DNA from 4 places in the Streptomyces sp. NPDC107546 genome. Region 1 is predicted to be linked to each of the others. Evidence: riboswitches for the same ligand, from Rfam matches in the RefSeq annotation. Region 1 holds a riboswitch; each other region holds the start of a gene.
What was found. Region 1 has a riboswitch for S-adenosylmethionine ahead of ACZ7L1_RS03070 (aminotransferase class V-fold PLP-dependent enzyme). Riboswitches for the same ligand answer to the same signal wherever they lie in the genome.
Positions count from the first base shown of each region.

Region 2: it holds a riboswitch for S-adenosylmethionine, as region 1 does, so the genes downstream of both, ACZ7L1_RS12980 (amino acid ABC transporter permease) here and ACZ7L1_RS03070 (aminotransferase class V-fold PLP-dependent enzyme) in region 1, are expected to answer to the same signal.
Region 3: it holds a riboswitch for S-adenosylmethionine, as region 1 does, so the genes downstream of both, ACZ7L1_RS31985 (putative leader peptide) here and ACZ7L1_RS03070 (aminotransferase class V-fold PLP-dependent enzyme) in region 1, are expected to answer to the same signal.
Region 4: it holds a riboswitch for S-adenosylmethionine, as region 1 does, so the genes downstream of both, thrC (threonine synthase) here and ACZ7L1_RS03070 (aminotransferase class V-fold PLP-dependent enzyme) in region 1, are expected to answer to the same signal.

Region 1 covers NZ_JBVKBA010000002.1:113,602-117,663, forward strand. Annotated here, with positions in the region: gene trpD (anthranilate phosphoribosyltransferase) at 1-834, shown strand, start outside; gene ACZ7L1_RS03060 (PRC-barrel domain-containing protein) at 928-1,284, shown strand; gene ACZ7L1_RS03065 (hypothetical protein) at 1,310-1,483, shown strand; SAM riboswitch class IV at 1,564-1,680, shown strand; gene ACZ7L1_RS03070 (aminotransferase class V-fold PLP-dependent enzyme) at 1,866-3,227, shown strand; gene ACZ7L1_RS03075 (Lrp/AsnC family transcriptional regulator) at 3,270-3,551, opposite strand; gene ACZ7L1_RS03080 (rhomboid family intramembrane serine protease) at 3,548-4,062, opposite strand, start outside.
Region 2 covers NZ_JBVKBA010000007.1:175,160-179,221, reverse strand. Annotated here, with positions in the region: gene ACZ7L1_RS13000 (LLM class flavin-dependent oxidoreductase) at 1-344, opposite strand, end outside; gene ACZ7L1_RS12995 (putative leader peptide) at 455-649, opposite strand; partial or broken gene ACZ7L1_RS12990 (ABC transporter substrate-binding protein) at 667-816, opposite strand; gene ACZ7L1_RS12985 (amino acid ABC transporter ATP-binding protein) at 897-1,682, opposite strand; gene ACZ7L1_RS12980 (amino acid ABC transporter permease) at 1,679-2,662, opposite strand; SAM riboswitch class IV at 2,990-3,099, opposite strand; gene ACZ7L1_RS12975 (glutathione S-transferase C-terminal domain-containing protein) at 3,188-4,062, opposite strand, start outside.
Region 3 covers NZ_JBVKBA010000032.1:34,697-38,758, forward strand. Annotated here, with positions in the region: partial or broken gene ACZ7L1_RS31965 (family 43 glycosylhydrolase) at 1-1,042, shown strand, start outside; gene ACZ7L1_RS31970 (AbfB domain-containing protein) at 1,115-1,495, shown strand; gene ACZ7L1_RS31975 (hypothetical protein) at 1,546-1,707, shown strand; gene ACZ7L1_RS31980 (hypothetical protein) at 1,718-1,843, opposite strand; gene ACZ7L1_RS31985 (putative leader peptide) at 2,085-2,216, opposite strand; SAM riboswitch class IV at 2,236-2,350, opposite strand; gene ACZ7L1_RS31990 (DUF1684 domain-containing protein) at 2,439-3,263, opposite strand; gene ACZ7L1_RS31995 (LLM class F420-dependent oxidoreductase) at 3,333-4,062, opposite strand, start outside.
Region 4 covers NZ_JBVKBA010000018.1:125,652-129,713, forward strand. Annotated here, with positions in the region: gene ACZ7L1_RS25360 (glucosyl-3-phosphoglycerate synthase) at 23-967, opposite strand; SAM riboswitch class I at 1,160-1,303, shown strand; gene thrC (threonine synthase) at 1,322-2,602, shown strand; gene ACZ7L1_RS25370 (MoaD/ThiS family protein) at 2,655-2,930, shown strand; gene ACZ7L1_RS25375 (cold-shock protein) at 3,380-3,583, shown strand; gene groL (chaperonin GroEL) at 3,933-4,062, shown strand, end outside.

The sequences.
Region 1 (4,062 bases):
GAGCACGCCAACGTGATCGAGGTGTCGGGTCGCACGGTCGACATCGTCGGCACGGGCGGCGACGGCGCGAAGACGGTGAACATCTCCACGATGTCGGCGCTGGTGGTGGCCGGCACGGGGGCCAAGGTCGTCAAGCACGGAAACCGCGCGGCCTCGTCGGCGTCGGGCTCGTCGGACGTCCTGGAAAAGCTGGGCGTCAACCTCGACCTGACGCCCCAGCGGGTGGCGCAGGTCGCGGAGGAGGCGGGCATCACCTTCTGTTTCGCGGTGAAGTTCCACCCCGCCCTGCGCCATGTCGCCGCCGCGCGCGGTCAGCTGGGTATCCGGACCGTCTTCAACGCCCTCGGCCCGCTGACCAACCCGGCGAAGGTGAAGGCCCAGGCGGTCGGCGTCGCAGACCCGCGACTGGCGCCGATGATCGCGGGGGTGCTCGCCGAGCGCGGCAACTCCTCCCTGGTGTTCCGCGGCGACGACGGCCTCGACGAGCTGACGACGACTGCCACCTCCCACGTCTGGATCGTCCGCGACGGCAAGGTCACCGAGGAGACCTTCGACCCGCGGGACGCCGGTATCGAACTGGTCCCGGTTCAGGCCCTGCGCGGCGGCGACCCGTCCCACAACGCCGAGGTCGCCCGCCGCCTTCTCGACGGGGAGACGGGCCCGGTACGGGACGCCGTCCTGCTGAACTCTGCAGCGGCGCTGGTGGCGCTGGAGCCGGGTGACGGCCCGCTGGCGGACCAGATCCGCACCGGCATGGCCAAGGCCGCCGAGTCGATCGACTCGGGCGCGGCCAAGCGTGCCCTGGAGCGGTGGGTGGCCGCCAGTAACGCCTGACTCCGGGCACGCCCCGCGGAAAAGGCCAGGTCAGGCTGGCTGGAGTACAGTGAGACAAAGGCAGCTCTCCCGCGGGCCGCAAGGAGGCTGGGCATGATCCATTCAGCCGATATCCGCGAGTGGCGCAACCGGGACGTGATCGACGCCAAGGGCCGCAAGATCGGGTCCCTTGAGGCGGTGTACGTCGACACCACCACCGACACGCCCGCCATGGCCACCGTCCGCACCGGGCTGGTGACCCGGCAGAGGCTCGTCTTCGTCCCCATCGACGAGGCGACCGTGGGACCCGGATACGTCCAGGTGGCCCACTCCAAGGGGCAGGTACGCAAAGCGCCGTCCATCGGCGTGGACGACGTGCTGCCGGTCGAGCGGGAAGAAGAGATCTTCAAACACTACGACAGGTCCTACGAGCCCGGTGCCGACCGCGGACGCCGTCTCGCGCGCCGCTGACCCCGGGCCGAGGGAAGTGGTCACCATGATGGCGTTCTTCCTGTTCCTGATCCTCGCGGCGGTCGCCCTGGGCATCATCGGCGTGGTCGTGAAGGGGCTGTTCTACCTCTTGATCATCGGCATAGTGGTCTTCCTGGCCAGCCTCCTTCTGTTCGGTATGCGCTGGGGGCGGCACTCGAAGCACCACCTGATTCGGTGACGCACCGGGACGGGTCCGCCCGTCCCGGTATACGGACAGAAGTTGCGAGCAGCTGATCACCTGTCGTAGTTTCCACATCAGGTCATGAGCGACAGCCATTCGGCCCCGGCCGGCTGTCCGGCAACCCTCCGTCCGTGGCGGGGTGCCCCGGGTGAGGACCAGGTCGCAGGCAGCGAGGTCTGCGGCAAGCGCGGACCCCTCGTGCCTTCCAGGGGTCCTGGTCGTTCGAGGGAGCCTTCCGTGAGCAAGCGAATGCGTTAGGGCCGCAGAGCCCCGCCTCCGCGCTCCTTTTTCCTTTCACCTTCTCCGTGCCGTGGACACCGCTGCGCCCGTGCGCGCCTCCGGCACCGGTGAGTCTCGCCTGCCCTACGGGAGTACACCCATGTCCGTCTCCACCCTTGCCGTCGACCAGTCCGTCTGTGCCCCGCTGCCCGTTCTGGGGCGCGATGTCACCGTCCCGCTCGTCACCGGCGGCGACGTCACCTACGCCGCCCTCGACTACGCGGCCAGCGCCCCCGCGCTGCAGCGCGTCTGGGACGACGTGGCGGCGTACGCCCCGTACTACGGCAGCGTCCACCGCGGCGCCGGCTACCTCTCCCAGCTGTCCACCGACCTGTTCGAGAACGCCCGCCGCACGGTCGCCGAGTTCCTCGACTGCCGCGACACCGACCAGGTGGTCTTCACCCGCTCCACCACCGACTCGCTCAACCTCCTCGCCGCCGCCCTCCCGGCCGACTGCCAGGTCTTCGTCTTCGAGACCGAGCACCACGCCTCCCTGCTGCCGTGGCGGGACGCCCGGGTCACCTACCTCGACGCCCCGAGCAGCCCCCGGCAGGCCGTCGAGACCCTGGAGCGCGCCCTCGCCGACCGCGACCCCTACGGCCCGGCCCTGGTCTGCGTCACCGGTGCCTCCAACGTCACCGGTGAGCTGTGGCCGGTACAGGAGCTGGCGGCGGCCGCCCATGCGCACGGCGCCCGTATCGTCCTGGACGCCGCCCAGCTCGCCCCGCACCACCCGGTGTCCGTCAAGGACCTCGACGTGGACTGGGTCGCCTTCTCGGGCCACAAGCTCTACGCCCCCTTCGGCTCCGGCGTCCTGGCCGGCCGCGCCGACTGGCTGCGCCAGGCCGAGCCGTACCTCGCGGGCGGCGGCGCCAGCCGCAAGGTCACGCGCCGGACGGACGGAGGAGTGGACGTGGAGTGGCACGACACGGCGGCCCGTCACGAGGCCGGCTCCCCGAACGTGATCGGCGCCTACGCCATCGCCTCCGCCTGCAAGGCCCTCACCGAGGCCGGCTTCGACACCCTGGTCGCCCGCGAGCAGCACCTGATCCGCAGGGTCACGGAGGCCCTCGCCGACGTCCCCGAGGTCAGGATCCTCTCCCTCTTCGGCGACGACGCCCCCCGCGTCGGCGTGATCTCCTTCGTCGTCGAGGGCTGGAACAGCTCCCACTTCGCCGCCGCGCTCTCCGCCGAGTACGGCATCGGCGTCCGCGACGGCCTGTTCTGCGCCCACCCGCTGGTCCGCACCCTGCTCGGCAGCGACCCCCAGACCCAGGGCGAGTGCGGCGCCCCCGAGGCGGCGCCCGGGGAGAAGTCCCTCAACGCGATCCGGGTGAGCTTCGGCGCCGGCACCCCCGACGAGCATGTGGAGCGCTTCGTCAACGCGGTGACGGAACTGGTGAGCGACGGCGCGCGGTGGCAGTACCGCACGGAGAACGGCCGCTGCGTCCCGGCGGTCTGAACCGGTAGGGCCGGTGAGGCGGCGTTCAGCGGATCGGGCGGATCAGGCGTCCAGCCCGATCGCGAACGCCGCCTCCAGGTCGTGCTGGGAGTAGGTACGGAACGCCACGTGGGTGTCCGTCGCCTCGACCCCCGGGATCTTGCTGATCCGCCCGGGGATGACGTCCGCCAGCTCCTCGTGCTCCTTCACCCGCACCATGGCGATCAGGTCGTACGTCCCCGTCACGGAGAAGACCTCGCTGACGGAATCCAGCGAGGCGATCCGCTCCGCGATCTCGGGGATCCGGTCCACGCTGGTCTTGATGAGCACGATCGCGGTGATCACGGCTGCTGTTCTCCCTCGGGGGCCTGGGCTGGTGGTTTCACCCTACTCGTAGGCACGTAGCGCACCCACGCATAGAGGAACCCCAGCGAGAACCCCACCAGGTGGGCCAGGTAGGCCACCCCGGGCCCCTGCGCGGCCCGGCCCGCCGCCATCCACTGCAGGGACGCCCAGAACGGCAGGACCACCCAGGCCGGGAACCTCAGCGGCAGGAAGAACAGGAACGGGAAGAGACTGGTCACCCGCGCGTCGGGGAAGAGGAACAGGAACGCACCCAGGACCGCGGAGATCGCCCCGGACGCTCCGACCAGCGTCTGCGCCGACGCGGCGTTGGCCGCCGCGTACCCCAGCAGCGCCAGGCAGCCGCAGCCCAGGTAGAACAGGGCGAACTCCACATGCCCCATCCGCTCCTCGGCCATGGCCCCGAAGACATAGAGGAAGAGCATGTTGCCCAGCAGATGCACCCAGCTGCCGTGCACGAACAGCGCGGTCGCGGGCGTGAGCGCCGCTCGCG
Region 2 (4,062 bases), on a different contig from region 1:
ATATGGAACGGCTCCGTGTGGGTGGCCACCACGGTCGGCACCAGCCCTATGTGCCGGGTCAGTGGCGCGACACGGGAGGCGATGAGCACGGCGTCCAGGCGTCCGCGGACCTGGTCGGTGCGCTCGTCCGGGTCGAGGAAGTGGGAGGACTGGGGTCCGAGCCCGTCCTCGATGGTCACGAAGTCGAGCAGACCGCCTTCGGCCTCGGTGATCAGGTCGGTCCAGTATCCGGCCGTGAACAGGTCCCGGGGCCGGGCCACGGGCTCGCGCCAGGAGGCGGGATGCCAGCCGGTGCCGTCCAGGGCGACGGCAAGGTGCAAGGGGGAAGGGGAAGTCGAGGACACGAGTGGGTGCCTTCCTGAAGTCCGTACGAGATGGCCGGCCGACGCGAGCGCGCGCGGCGGAGGGCGGGCGCGGCTAGATGGGGGGTACCCCGGCCGAGGGCTGGGGACGGTCAGGAGCAACAGAGCGCGCCGGCCACGCGCAGCAGATCGATGTGGGCCCGGGAGTGCAGAAGCGGACGGCGGGACGGGTTCAGGACGCGAGCGTGCACGGTACGGGTCACGTCCTGCACCTCCGTCCGTACGGCCGTCGTGGCGCGCAGCTCGTCGTCGACGACAACAGCCCCGCTCCGCCGTCTGTTCCGCACTCCGGGAATCCCTTCGGTCAGGAGTTGTCGAGCGGCAGCCCGGGCGGGTTGACCTCGGACTTGGCGACGGCCTCGTTGGAGAGGTTCCAGGCGGCGAGCCACCTGGCGTACTGGCCGTTCTTGATCAGGTGGTTGACGGCGTCGGCCAGCGGCTTCGCGAGCCCATTGAGGCCGGTGAGCGGTGGAGGTGTGGGCGTGGGCGTGGGCGTGGGGGGAGGCTGTGGGGAGGAACGCGGAACCGGCGGGTTCAGAGCACCTTGCTCAGGAAGTCCCGGGTCCGCTCGTGCTTGGGGTTGTCCAGGACATCGGCGGGCGGCCCCTGTTCGACGATCCGGCCGTCGTCCATGAAGATCACCCGGTCGGCGCATTCGCGGGCGAAGCCGATCTCATGGGTGACGATGACCAGCGTCGTGCCGCCGCCGGCCAGGTCCTTGATCACGGCCAGCACCTCGCCGACGAGCTCGGGGTCGAGGGCGGAGGTGGGTTCGTCGAAGAGGATGACGCCGGGCCGCAGGGCGAGCGCGCGGGCGATGGCGACGCGCTGCTGCTGGCCGCCGGACAGCTGCCGCGGGTAGGCGCCGGTCCTGTCGGCGAGTCCGACCCGGCCGAGCAGGTCGAGGGCGAGGTCCCGGGCCTCCTGCTTGGTCAGCTTGCCGGTCGCCACCGGCGCCGCTGTCACGTTCTCCAGCACGGTCAGGTGCGGGAAGAGGTTGAAGTTCTGGAAGACGAACCCGATGCGGCTGCGCTGGCCCAGGATGACCCGCTCGCTCAGCTCCTTGAGATGGGCTCCGTGCCGGCGCACGCCGATGGGTTCGCCGCCGACGCTGACATAGCCGCGGTCGGGCTTCTCCAGGTGGTTGATCACCCGCAGCAGGGTGGACTTGCCGGAGCCGGACGGGCCGAGGATCACGGTCACCTCGCCCGGCCGCACGGTCAACTCCACGCCTTGCAACACCTGGTGGGCGCCGAACGCCTTGTGCACGTCGTGCACCTGGATGGCGGCGGGGCGGGTCTGAAGCGTGTCGGTGGTCATACGGCGGCCTCCCTGCGCGCACGGGCCCGCAGCTCGGCGAGACCGGTGCGGAGCTTCTGCAACGGGGTCGGCAGCAGTGCGCGGGTGGCACCGCGGGCGTAGTACCGCTCGACGTAGAACTGGACGACGGACACGAGGCTCGTCAGGATCAGGTACCAGACGGTGACGACCAGCAGCAGCGGCACGATGTCGCCGGGGTAGGTGCTGCCCATGGTCTGCGCGGAGCCGAACAGGTCGAGCAGCGACACATAGAACACCAGTGAGGTGCTCTTGATCAGGCCGATCAGCTGGTTGACGTAGTTCGGGGTGATGGACCTGAGGGCCTGCGGAAAAACGATCCGCCTGAACTGGTGGCCCTTCGGCAGGCCGAGCGCGGCGGCCGCCTCGTGCTGGCCCTGGTCGACCGAGAGGATGCCGCCACGGACCACCTCCGCCGCGTACGCCGCCTCGTTCAGGCTCAGTCCGACGACGGCGACGACCATGTCGGTGGCGAGCTTGGACTCGTCGAAGCTGAAGAAGGCCGGGCCGAAGGGCACGCCGACGCTCAGCGTCTTGTACAGGGCGCTGAAGTTGTAGAGGAAGATCAGCACCACGATCAGCGGTATGGAGCGCAGCGCCCACACGTACGTCCAGCTGACCGCGCGCAGGACCGGGCTCTTCGAGAGCCGGGCCAGTGCGAGCACGATTCCGCCGAGCAGGCCCAACACAGCACTGAGCGCGGTGACTTCGAGCGTGATGAGCAGCCCGTCGAGGAGGGTGGGACGCAGGAACCAGTAGGCGAAGCGGTTCCACTGGTAGAACGGGTTGGACACCAGGCCGTGGACGAACTGGGCCACGAGGACCAGCACGATCGCCGTGGCGATCCAGCGGCCCGGCCGCCGCAGGGGCAGTACCCGCTGGATCGCGGGGGGCTTGACCGCGGTGTATTCGTCGGGCGGCGCCGGGGCGAGGGACACGGCAGCTCCGGGGGGTTCACTCATGACAGGCTCCAGCGGAGTCGGACGCCCCGGGCGGCTCGCCACGGCACCGCCCGGCGGCGCGGGCCGCGGCGTGACGAGGCTGGTGAAGCGTGAGTGCACCGGGGGTGGGACGGAACGAGGGCACACCGCGGCGGCGGTGCGCGTCAGGGATTCAGAAGGCCGTCAGCCGCGACAGCGGGCAGAGCCCGGGGTGGTACACAGCGCGCTGTTGACGCGGAGCAGGTCGACGGAACGGTTGGCGCACAGCAGGACGCAGCCACGCAGCCGCACTGCGGCTGTCCTGGAGGCTGCGTACATCACTGTCTCCGTCGTTTTCCGGCCCGGGGGGCCACGCGCTTACCGAAACGTCATCCGGTCGGGTCGTCACCTGGGGCACCCCACCGCGGTGCGAGGGTTGCCGGTCAGCCAGCCAGGGCTTGTCGCTGACGCTCATGACCTTTGTGGCCGTAAGTCAATACAGGCGCCGCAAGCGATGTCAACGTCCGTCCACCAGGTGATACTTACCCAGCGGCGCCGTTCTCCCTCTCAACTCGTCCCGCTGCACGCGCCGTTGGGGACGTGCGAGGCCCAGTCCAGGATCTGCACCGCGGCGCCCGCGGCTTCCAGTCCCCGACAGTGCGCGTGATGCCGCCGGGCGATACCGGCGTGGTCGAGGTGCGGACCGAAGGCCGGGTGGGCGGCCAGTCGGCGGGCGTACGCCCACAGGTGCGGGTGGTCGGCGATGCGGTGCACCGCGGCGGCGTCCAGGTGCCAGCGGTGCACGGTGTCGAGCTGCACCAGACTGACCCACAACTCCACGTCCGCTGCGGTGAGCCGGTCACCGAGCAGGTACTCCTGACGGGCGAGCCGTCCCTCCAGTGACCGCAGGGTGCACAACAGCGAGGTGAGCGCGGCCTCCCGTTCCTCCGTGTCGGCGTCGACGCGTCCGGCGCGCTGGGCGGCCGCGTCGATGCCCTGCTCGCACAGCCGCTGGACGCCCTCGATCTCGGCGTTCGCCCCCTGCGGATACAGCGCGGGGCGGTCCGTGCCGAAGTGCCGCGCCAGGTCGCGCATGATGTCCGGGGCGTGGGTGCTGACGATCCGGCCCGACCAGTCGTCGCTGAGCACCGGTGCCAGGGCGGCTCCGGGGTAGCGGTGGGCACTGGCCTCGTACAGCGGACGCAGCGCGGAGTACTCGCCGCCGGGTCCGTCGGGCACCGCGGGCAGCAGCGTGACGGGACAGACGTCGTCGAGGCCGAGCAGGCTGTGCGTGATGGCTATCCGCAGACAGTGCGGACACGCCAGGGACAGGTGGAGACGGTAGCGGCGCGGCACGGCGTAGTGGCCGCTGCGCGCGTCGCAGCCGATCCGGCCACGGAAGGCGGGGACCGGCTGTGCGGACGGGAGTGCGGTCAGGGCAT
Region 3 (4,062 bases), on a different contig from region 1:
ACCCTGCCGATGAAGGAGGGCACCGGCCTCACCGCGATCGCCCCGCAGTTCACCCTCTCCCCAGGGCTCGTCGATCAGCCCGGCCTCCGGCACACCGCGCGACTTCACCAACCCCGTGACGTACCAGGTGACCGGCTCCGACGGGACGAAGCGGACCTGGACGGTCTCCGCGCAGATCATGAGGAGCCCGGTCCTGCCGGGGCTCACCGCCGACCCGAACATCGTCCGCTTCGGCGACACGTACTACATCTACCCGACCACGGACGGTTTCGCGGGCTGGAGCGGTACGCAGTTCAAGGCGTACTCGTCCAAGGACCTGGTCCACTGGACGGACCACGGCGTCATTCTCGACCTCGGTCCCGACATCGGCTGGGCCGACAGCCGGGCCTGGGCCCCGACGGCGACCGCGAAGAACGGGAAGTACTACCTTTACTACTCCGCCGACACCAGCATCGGTGTCGCGGTCTCCGACTCGCCCACCGGTCCCTTCAAGGACCCCCTGGGCAAGCCGCTGATCGCCCGCGGAGCCTACGCCGGCCAGATGATCGACCCGGACGTCTTCACCGACGACGACGGCCAGTCCTACCTCTACTTCGGAAACGGTCACGCCTACGTGGTCCCGCTGAACGACGACATGGTCTCGTTCGACGCCTCGAAGGTCACCGAGATCACTCCCAGCGGCTACAACGAAGGCTCCTTCGTCATCAAGCGCAAGGGCACCTACTACCTCATGTGGTCGGAGAACGACACGCGCGACGAGAACTACCGGGTCGCCTACGCCACCGGCTCTTCGCCCACCGGACCCTGGACCAAGCGGGGCGTGATCCTGGAGAAGGACCTTTCGCTCGGTATCAAGGGCACCGGTCACCACTCCGTGGTGCAGGTGCCGGGCACCGACGACTGGTACATCGCCTACCACCGCTTCGCCATCCCCGGCGGTGACGGCACCCACCGCGAAACCACCGTCGACAAGATGGAGTTCGACACCGACGGCCTGATCAAGAAGGTCGTCCCCACCCTGAGCAGCGTCGACCCCGTCTCGGGCGGTACCGCCCTGCCCACGAACACCACCCGCTCGCTCCGGTCCGTCAACTTCCCCGGCCGTTACGCCGTCGTGCGCTCGGACAGCCTGGGCTACCTCGACCCGGTGACGTCCTCCAGCACCACGGCGGTCAAGCAGAGCGCCACCTTCACCGTCGTCCCCGGCCTGGCCGACGGAAGCTGCTACTCCTTCCGTGACCCCTCCGGCCGCTACCTGCGCCACAAGGACTTCCGGATCCGCGCCGACGCGAGCAACGGCACGGCACTCTTCAACAAGGACGCCACCTACTGCGCCCGGCCCGGTTCGACCACCGGCTCGGTCAGCCTGGAATCGTACAACTACCCCGGCCGCTACATCCGCCACTACAACTACGAGCTGCGCCTCGACACCTACCAGGACAACGCCACCTTCCGCGCCGACAGTTCCTTCACACCGGTCAGCCCCTGGGCCTGACCGCCGTGTGCGGCTCGTACAGCAGAAACGGGGTCACGTCCTGGCAGGATGTGACCCCGTTTCGCCGGTCGGACGCGGCCTCGCGGGCCGTCGGTCGGACGCTGACGATCTGCCGGTCCTGGCTGGCGCCGCCGGTGACGGGCGCCGCCCTGCCCGACCTGCTGCACAGCGAACTCCACGCCGCCCTCGCCCGCCACCGACGGTCGGTCTGACCGCACCGCTTCAGGCAGCCGCCCACTCCAGCCCGAGGTCGGCCAGCTTCTGGAGCTTGTCCGCGGTGAGCTTGGACACCCACTCCGCGACCATCACCTGCGACGCCCCCATCGTGGAGCACGCTGCGGAACTCATCCACACAAAGGGAGTCCATGCGACGAACAACGAGCAGCTCCGCCGCGCCGCGGGCATCAGCAGATCGCCGGCAGATCGCAGCTCGACCACTACTTCCCGACCAAGGAAGCAGCTGGCGGGGATCTCGTACTGGCCGCCGGGATTGCGCTCGTCAAGGGGGGATCAAAGACAGACGGAGATCAGGCGCAGGCGGGTGCGGCGACGACAGGTGCCGTACTGCGACCAGCGGCGGGAAGGCCCGTCAGGCTTGACAGAGACAGCTGGTCAAGCGCTTGAGGTCGATGTGACGCCGGCGCGAGAGACGGGAGAACACGGTGGCGCCGGCGAAGCGGGCGCTGAGGTCACCACCGTGCCGCATATCGGTCCTCCACATATCCGGCCCCGGTCACGGGGCCACGCGCTTGCGGACATCATCGGTGATCCCGGCGGGCTTTCACCTGGCGCACCCCCACCGCGCGGGAGGGTTGCCGGTCAGCGAGCCAGGGCTTGACGCTGACACTCAATGCCGTTCGTGATCGTACGGAGCGGTCTTGTCGTACGCCAACGGCGCAAAAGGACGCCTTGTATGGGGAGTCGGGGCGAGAGTGCGTCCAGCTCAGGAGCCGCCGCGCTCGCGGGGAATCTTCTGGCCGGCCTCGATCGCCACCGGCAGCCGGTTCTCGGCTGGGGGCAGCGGGCAGGTGGCCAGGTCCGTGTAGGCGCACGGCAGGTTGGTGGCACGGTTGAAGTCCAGGACGACCGTACCGTCGGCGGCGGGCGGATCGAGGGCCAGGGCCCGGTTGGCGGCGTAGGTGGTGACCCCGGAGGTCTCGTCGGTGAACAGCACCATCAGCCGTCCCGCACCGTGGCCGGGGAACGCGGTCAGCGACAGCGGGCGCCCGTCGAGTTCGAACTCGACTCTGCCCGGGGCGTCGTAGACATGCTCAAGGCCCTCGACCGCGGCGCCCACGGTGGTCGGCCGCGGAGTGTCGAAGGGGATGTAGCGGCCCGTCACGGCCCAGCGCGGGTCGGGGGCGTAGGCGGGCGTTCCGGTGAAAGCCGTGCGCAGCGGCGCGTCCGGGTGCCGGGGGCGCACGATGTCCTGGCCGCCGCGCCTGGCGATCTCGATGACGGCGTCTCCCCAGAGGGCGTCGACGCCGCCGCGCTCGGGAAGCACGCCGAAGCGGTGCTCGCCGCGCACCGGCGCCCCGTCGACGACCAATTCCTCGGCGTCGTCGAGGTCTACGACGACGCCTTCAGGGCCGGTGCGCCACGCACCGGGCGCGTCCGGGAAGCGCTGGGGTCGGTCGTCGAGCCAGTGCAGGCCGGTGATCGCCAGGAACCCGTGCGGGGCGGCGAGCCGGGCCTCCTGAGCTCGGTACCACTCCAGCCAGGTCTCGGTGAAGGCGTGGAGGTCCGTGGTGGCGGCCTCGGTGGTCATGGGGGATCTCCTTTGTGCCGGGGGCCTTCGGGCAGGGGATACAGGGGGTTGTCGAGCGGACGGGTGTACTCAGCCGGCCAGTTCGCCGAGGAGTCGCCAGGTGCGTCGGCGATCGGCTTCTCCCGCGATCTCGGTGCCCGAGAACACGACCTCGGTGGCGCCGGCGTCGCGGTAACGGCGTACCTCGGCCTCGACCGTCTTCTCGTCGCCGATCACGGCCAGGTCGGCGGCCCGCCGGCCGCCGGAGAGTTCGATGACTCGCGCGTAGGATGGGATCTGTTCGTAGAAGGCGAGGTTCTCGGTGGCCTTGGCCCGCACCGCGTCGACATCGTCCGTGACCACGCCGGGCACCAGGGCCACGATCCTGGGCGCGGGGCGGCCTGCGGCCTCGGCCGCGGCGTTCAGGGCGGGCACGATGTGGTCCGCCAGGGCGCGCGGTCCTGCCAGATAGGGCAGGATTCCGTCGGCAAGCTCGCCGCTGGCCCGCAGAGCCTGCGGCCCCATCGCGGCGACGAGCAGGGGGACGCCGTTCTCGGCACCTGGTACCCGCGCCGGGATCGGTGTGGTGGCGGTGAGCAGCTCGCCGTGAAAGTCGGCCGTACCGGTCTTGGTCAACTGCCGCAGGGCGGTGAGGAATTCACGCAGCCGGGCGATGGGTCGTTCGAAAGGCAGGCCGAAGCCCGTCTCCGTCAGCAGTTTCGTGCCCAGAGCCAGACCGAGGTGATAGCGGCCGTGGGTCGCGGCCTGGGCGGTCTGGGCCTGGCTGGAGACGAGCAGCGGGTGCCGGCCGAAGACGGGG
Region 4 (4,062 bases), on a different contig from region 1:
CGGACGTCCGGCTGCGTACGGTTCAGGCCACCTTTCGTTCCATGTACTCCGCGATCTCCGCCATCGGCGGCCTCTCCTCCGTGTCCACCCGGTACGTCCGGGGCTCGAAGCCGTCCGCCCCCCGTTCGAACTGCGTGAGGGCCGGGCGGACCAGATGGCCGCGGGCCAGGCGGAGCTGGGCCGTGCGGTAGATCGCGGCGGCCATGCGGCCGAGCGCCTGCCCGTCCTGGTGGCGGTGCTTGCGCACCCCGACGTCGACCTGGGCCAGCGCGTCCAGGCCCACCAGGTGCAGCGCGTCCACCAGCATGCCGAGCTCGACGCCGTACCCGACCGGGAAGGGAAGCCGTTCCAGCAGGGATCGGCGGGCCGCGTACTCGCCGCCGAGCGGCTGGACGAACCCGGCGAGCTGCGGCCAGTGCATGTTGAGCAGCGGGCGCGCCACCAGTTCCGTGACGCGGCCGCCCTGGCCCGCTGCGCCGCCCAGCGGCCGGTCGTACATCGCCTTCACCAGGTCCACGTCCGGGTCGGTGAGCAGCGGGCCCACGATCCCGGTCACGAAGTCCGACGAGAACTCCTTCAGGTCCGCGTCGACGAAGCAGACGATGTCGCCGCCGGTGACGAGCAGGGAGCGCCAGAGCACCTCGCCCTTGCCGGGCACGGCCGGTATGCGTGGCAGGATCGTGTCGCGGTGCACCACCCTCGCGCCGGCCGCGGCGGCGACCTGGGACGTGCGGTCGGTGGAGCCGGAGTCGACGACGACGATCTCGTCGACCAGCGGGACCTGCCGCACGAGGTCGTGGCGGATGGCGGAGACGATCTCGCCGACCGTCTCCTCCTCGTTGAGCGCGGGCAGCACGACGCTGACCGAGGAGCCCGAGGCTCGCTTCGCGGCCATGATCTGGTGGAGCGGGCGGTCGGTGACGGACCAGGAGCGGGTGCTCAGCCAGCGCTCGACTTCTTCCAGCACAGTCTGCGGCTCCTCACGTTCGTACGGGTGGGGGGTGAGTCGGGGACGGTCGAATGGTCTCTCTTGTGATCCATCTCGCGGTTCGGACGACTATCTCAACTCTCCCGGCCGTCGGTTACAGTCTTGAACAACGCCGGTGACCATCGCATGTCGGGGTCACCCCGGCCCGTCGCCGGCGACACAACCACATACAGCTCATCCAGAGGGGCAGAGGGACACGGCCCGGTGAAGCCCCGGCAACCCTCCAGTCGGCTCTCGTCTTCGCAGGCGGGGCTCCCGGCTAGGGAAGGTGCCAATTCCGTCTCACGGCGAGATGCGTCGTGAGGAAGATGAGGAGAAAGGGCCTCGCCTGACATGGCTGTGCAGACAGTTGCAAGCACCACCGACTCCGTGAACCTCGGCCCCGCCGCGGCTCTGTCCTGCCGCGAGTGCGGCCACCGGGTGCCGCTCGGCCCGGTCTTCGCCTGCGAGGAGTGTTTCGGCCCGCTCGAGGTCGCCTACGACTTCTCCGGCTACGACACCGAGGAACTGCGGAAGCGCATCGAGGCGGGCCCCGCGAACATCTGGCGCTATGCGCCGCTGCTGCCGGTCCCGGCGGACGTCGCCGACAAGCCGAACCTCAACCCGGGCTGGACCAAGCTCGTCAAGGCCGACAACCTCGCTCGGGAACTCGGCGTGACCGGCGGTTTGTATGTGAAGGACGACTCCGGTAACCCGACGCACTCCTTCAAGGACCGCGTGGTCGCCCAGGCGCTGGAGGCGGCGCGCGTCTTCGGCTTCACCACCCTGTCCTGCTCCTCCACCGGCAACCTCGCGGGCGCGGTCGGCGCCGCGGCGGCCCGTGCCGGCTTCCGCTCCTGCGTGTTCATCCCGCACGACCTGGAGCAGGGCAAGGTCGTCATGGCCGCGATCTACGGCGGCGAGCTCGTCGGCATCGAGGGCAACTACGACGACGTGAACCGCTTCTGCTCGGAGCTGATCGGCGACCCGGCGGGCGAGGGCTGGGGCTTCGTCAACGTCAACCTGCGGCCGTACTACGCGGAGGGCTCCAAGACCCTGGCGTACGAGATCGCGGAGCAGCTCGGCTGGGAGCTGCCGGAGCAGATCGTGGTGCCGATCGCCTCCGGCTCGCAGCTGACGAAGATCGACAAGGGTCTGCAGGAGCTGATCAAGCTCGGGCTCGTCGAGGACAAGCCGTACAAGATCTTCGGTGCGCAGGCCGAGGGCTGCTCGCCGGTGTCGGTCGCGTACAAGGCGGGCCACGACGTGGTGCGGCCGCAGAAGCCGAACACCATCGCCAAGTCGCTGGCGATCGGCAACCCGGCCGACGGCCCGTACGTCCTGGACATCGCCCGCCGCACGGGCGGCGCCGTGGAGGACGTGACGGACGAGCAGATCGTGGACGCCATCAAGCTGCTGGCGCGCACCGAGGGCATCTTCGCCGAGACGGCGGGCGGCGTGACCGTCGGTGTCACGCGCAAGCTGATCGAGAACGGCGTCCTCGACCCGGCGAAGACGACGGTCGTCCTCAACACCGGGGACGGTCTGAAGACGCTGGACGCGGTGGCCGACACGGGGCTGACCGCGACGATCCGTCCTACCCTCGAGTCCTTCCGCGAGGCCGGTCTCGTCTGATCTCCTCCCGCCACAACCCAGCAGCCGTACCCCGACCGGAGGTCATCCCCCGATGAGCGTCAACGTCCGCATCCCCACCATCCTGCGCACCTACACGGGCGGCCGGGCCGAGGTCACCGCCGAGGGCGCGACCCTCGCCGAGGTCATCGCCGACCTGGAGAAGAACCACACCGGCATCGCCGCCCGCGTCCTGGACGACCAGGGCAAGCTGCGCCGCTTCGTCAACGTCTACGTGAACGACGACGACGTCCGCTTCGAGCAGGGCCTTCAGACCGCCACCCCGGACGGCGCGGGCGTCTCCATCATCCCCGCGGTCGCGGGCGGCTGACGGTCGTTCGGACGCGCGATCCTTACCCTCGGTAACGCAGGTAACCGAGAGTTCATCGAATTGCCCTCTCCGTGAGAGAAACGGAGGGGGCAATTCTGCATGGTTGAGCGCGGTAGAGTTGGGGAACGCGCTCCCGGACTCCCCTTCCGGACCCGCGATCACCTGCCGCGCGCTCGACAAGAAGCAGCCAAAGTGTGCAGGGCTTTTGCGCCATTCATTCCCTTCGCCCGGCCCGACTTGCCCTGAATTCGGGCGAGTTCTCCGTACATTCCCGACCGGTCGGGCCCCGAATTCTCGTCCGATTGACCTGTTGCAGACGGCAGTTGGACAGATACATTCAGCCGCGGTCGACGCGTTCCGGCGCACGCCCCCAACCGTTGGGGGGTGAGGTCTGACCCGGATCCGCGAAGTGTGGATCTGTGCAAGGGCCAGTAATAGGGGAGTTAGGCATGGCTCAGGGCACCGTCAAGTGGTTCAACGCGGAGAAGGGGTACGGCTTCATCGCGGTCGACGGTGGTGCGGACGTCTTCGTCCACTACAGCGCGATCCAGATGGACGGCTACCGCACCCTTGAAGAGGGCCAGCGGGTCGAGTTCGAGATCTCACAGGGTCAGAAGGGCCCGCAGGCGGACATGGTCCGCGTGACCGCCTGATACAACGCGCCGACGACTGAACCGTTCGACGTGTCGAGGGGCTCGTATCCCGTCCGGGGTACGGGCCCCTCGGTCTGTTCGCACCCTGCTCGGACACTGGTCCGGGGCGGGTGCCGACAGGGGGCGCACCGTAGCGTTCACCTCCTCCTCCCCTCGGAGCCGCTTGCACTCGGCAGGGGCGAGTGCTAATCATTGGCGTTAGCACTCTGAAGGTGAGAGTGACAACAGAAGGACCGGGTCGGTGAGGCCGCGGGCCGGGTGGGGCAAGGAACCTCCGGCCGGGGCCGTCCGTCGCGGGCGCGGGCGCGGTCCGAAGTAATCACCCCCAGTCCTGGAGGGACCACTTCACATGGCCAAGATCATCGCGTTCGACGAGGAGGCACGGCGCGGCCTCGAGCGCGGCATGAACCAGCTCGCGGACGCCGTCAAGGTGACCCTCGGCCCCAAGGGCCGCAACGTCGTCCTCGAGAAGAAGTGGG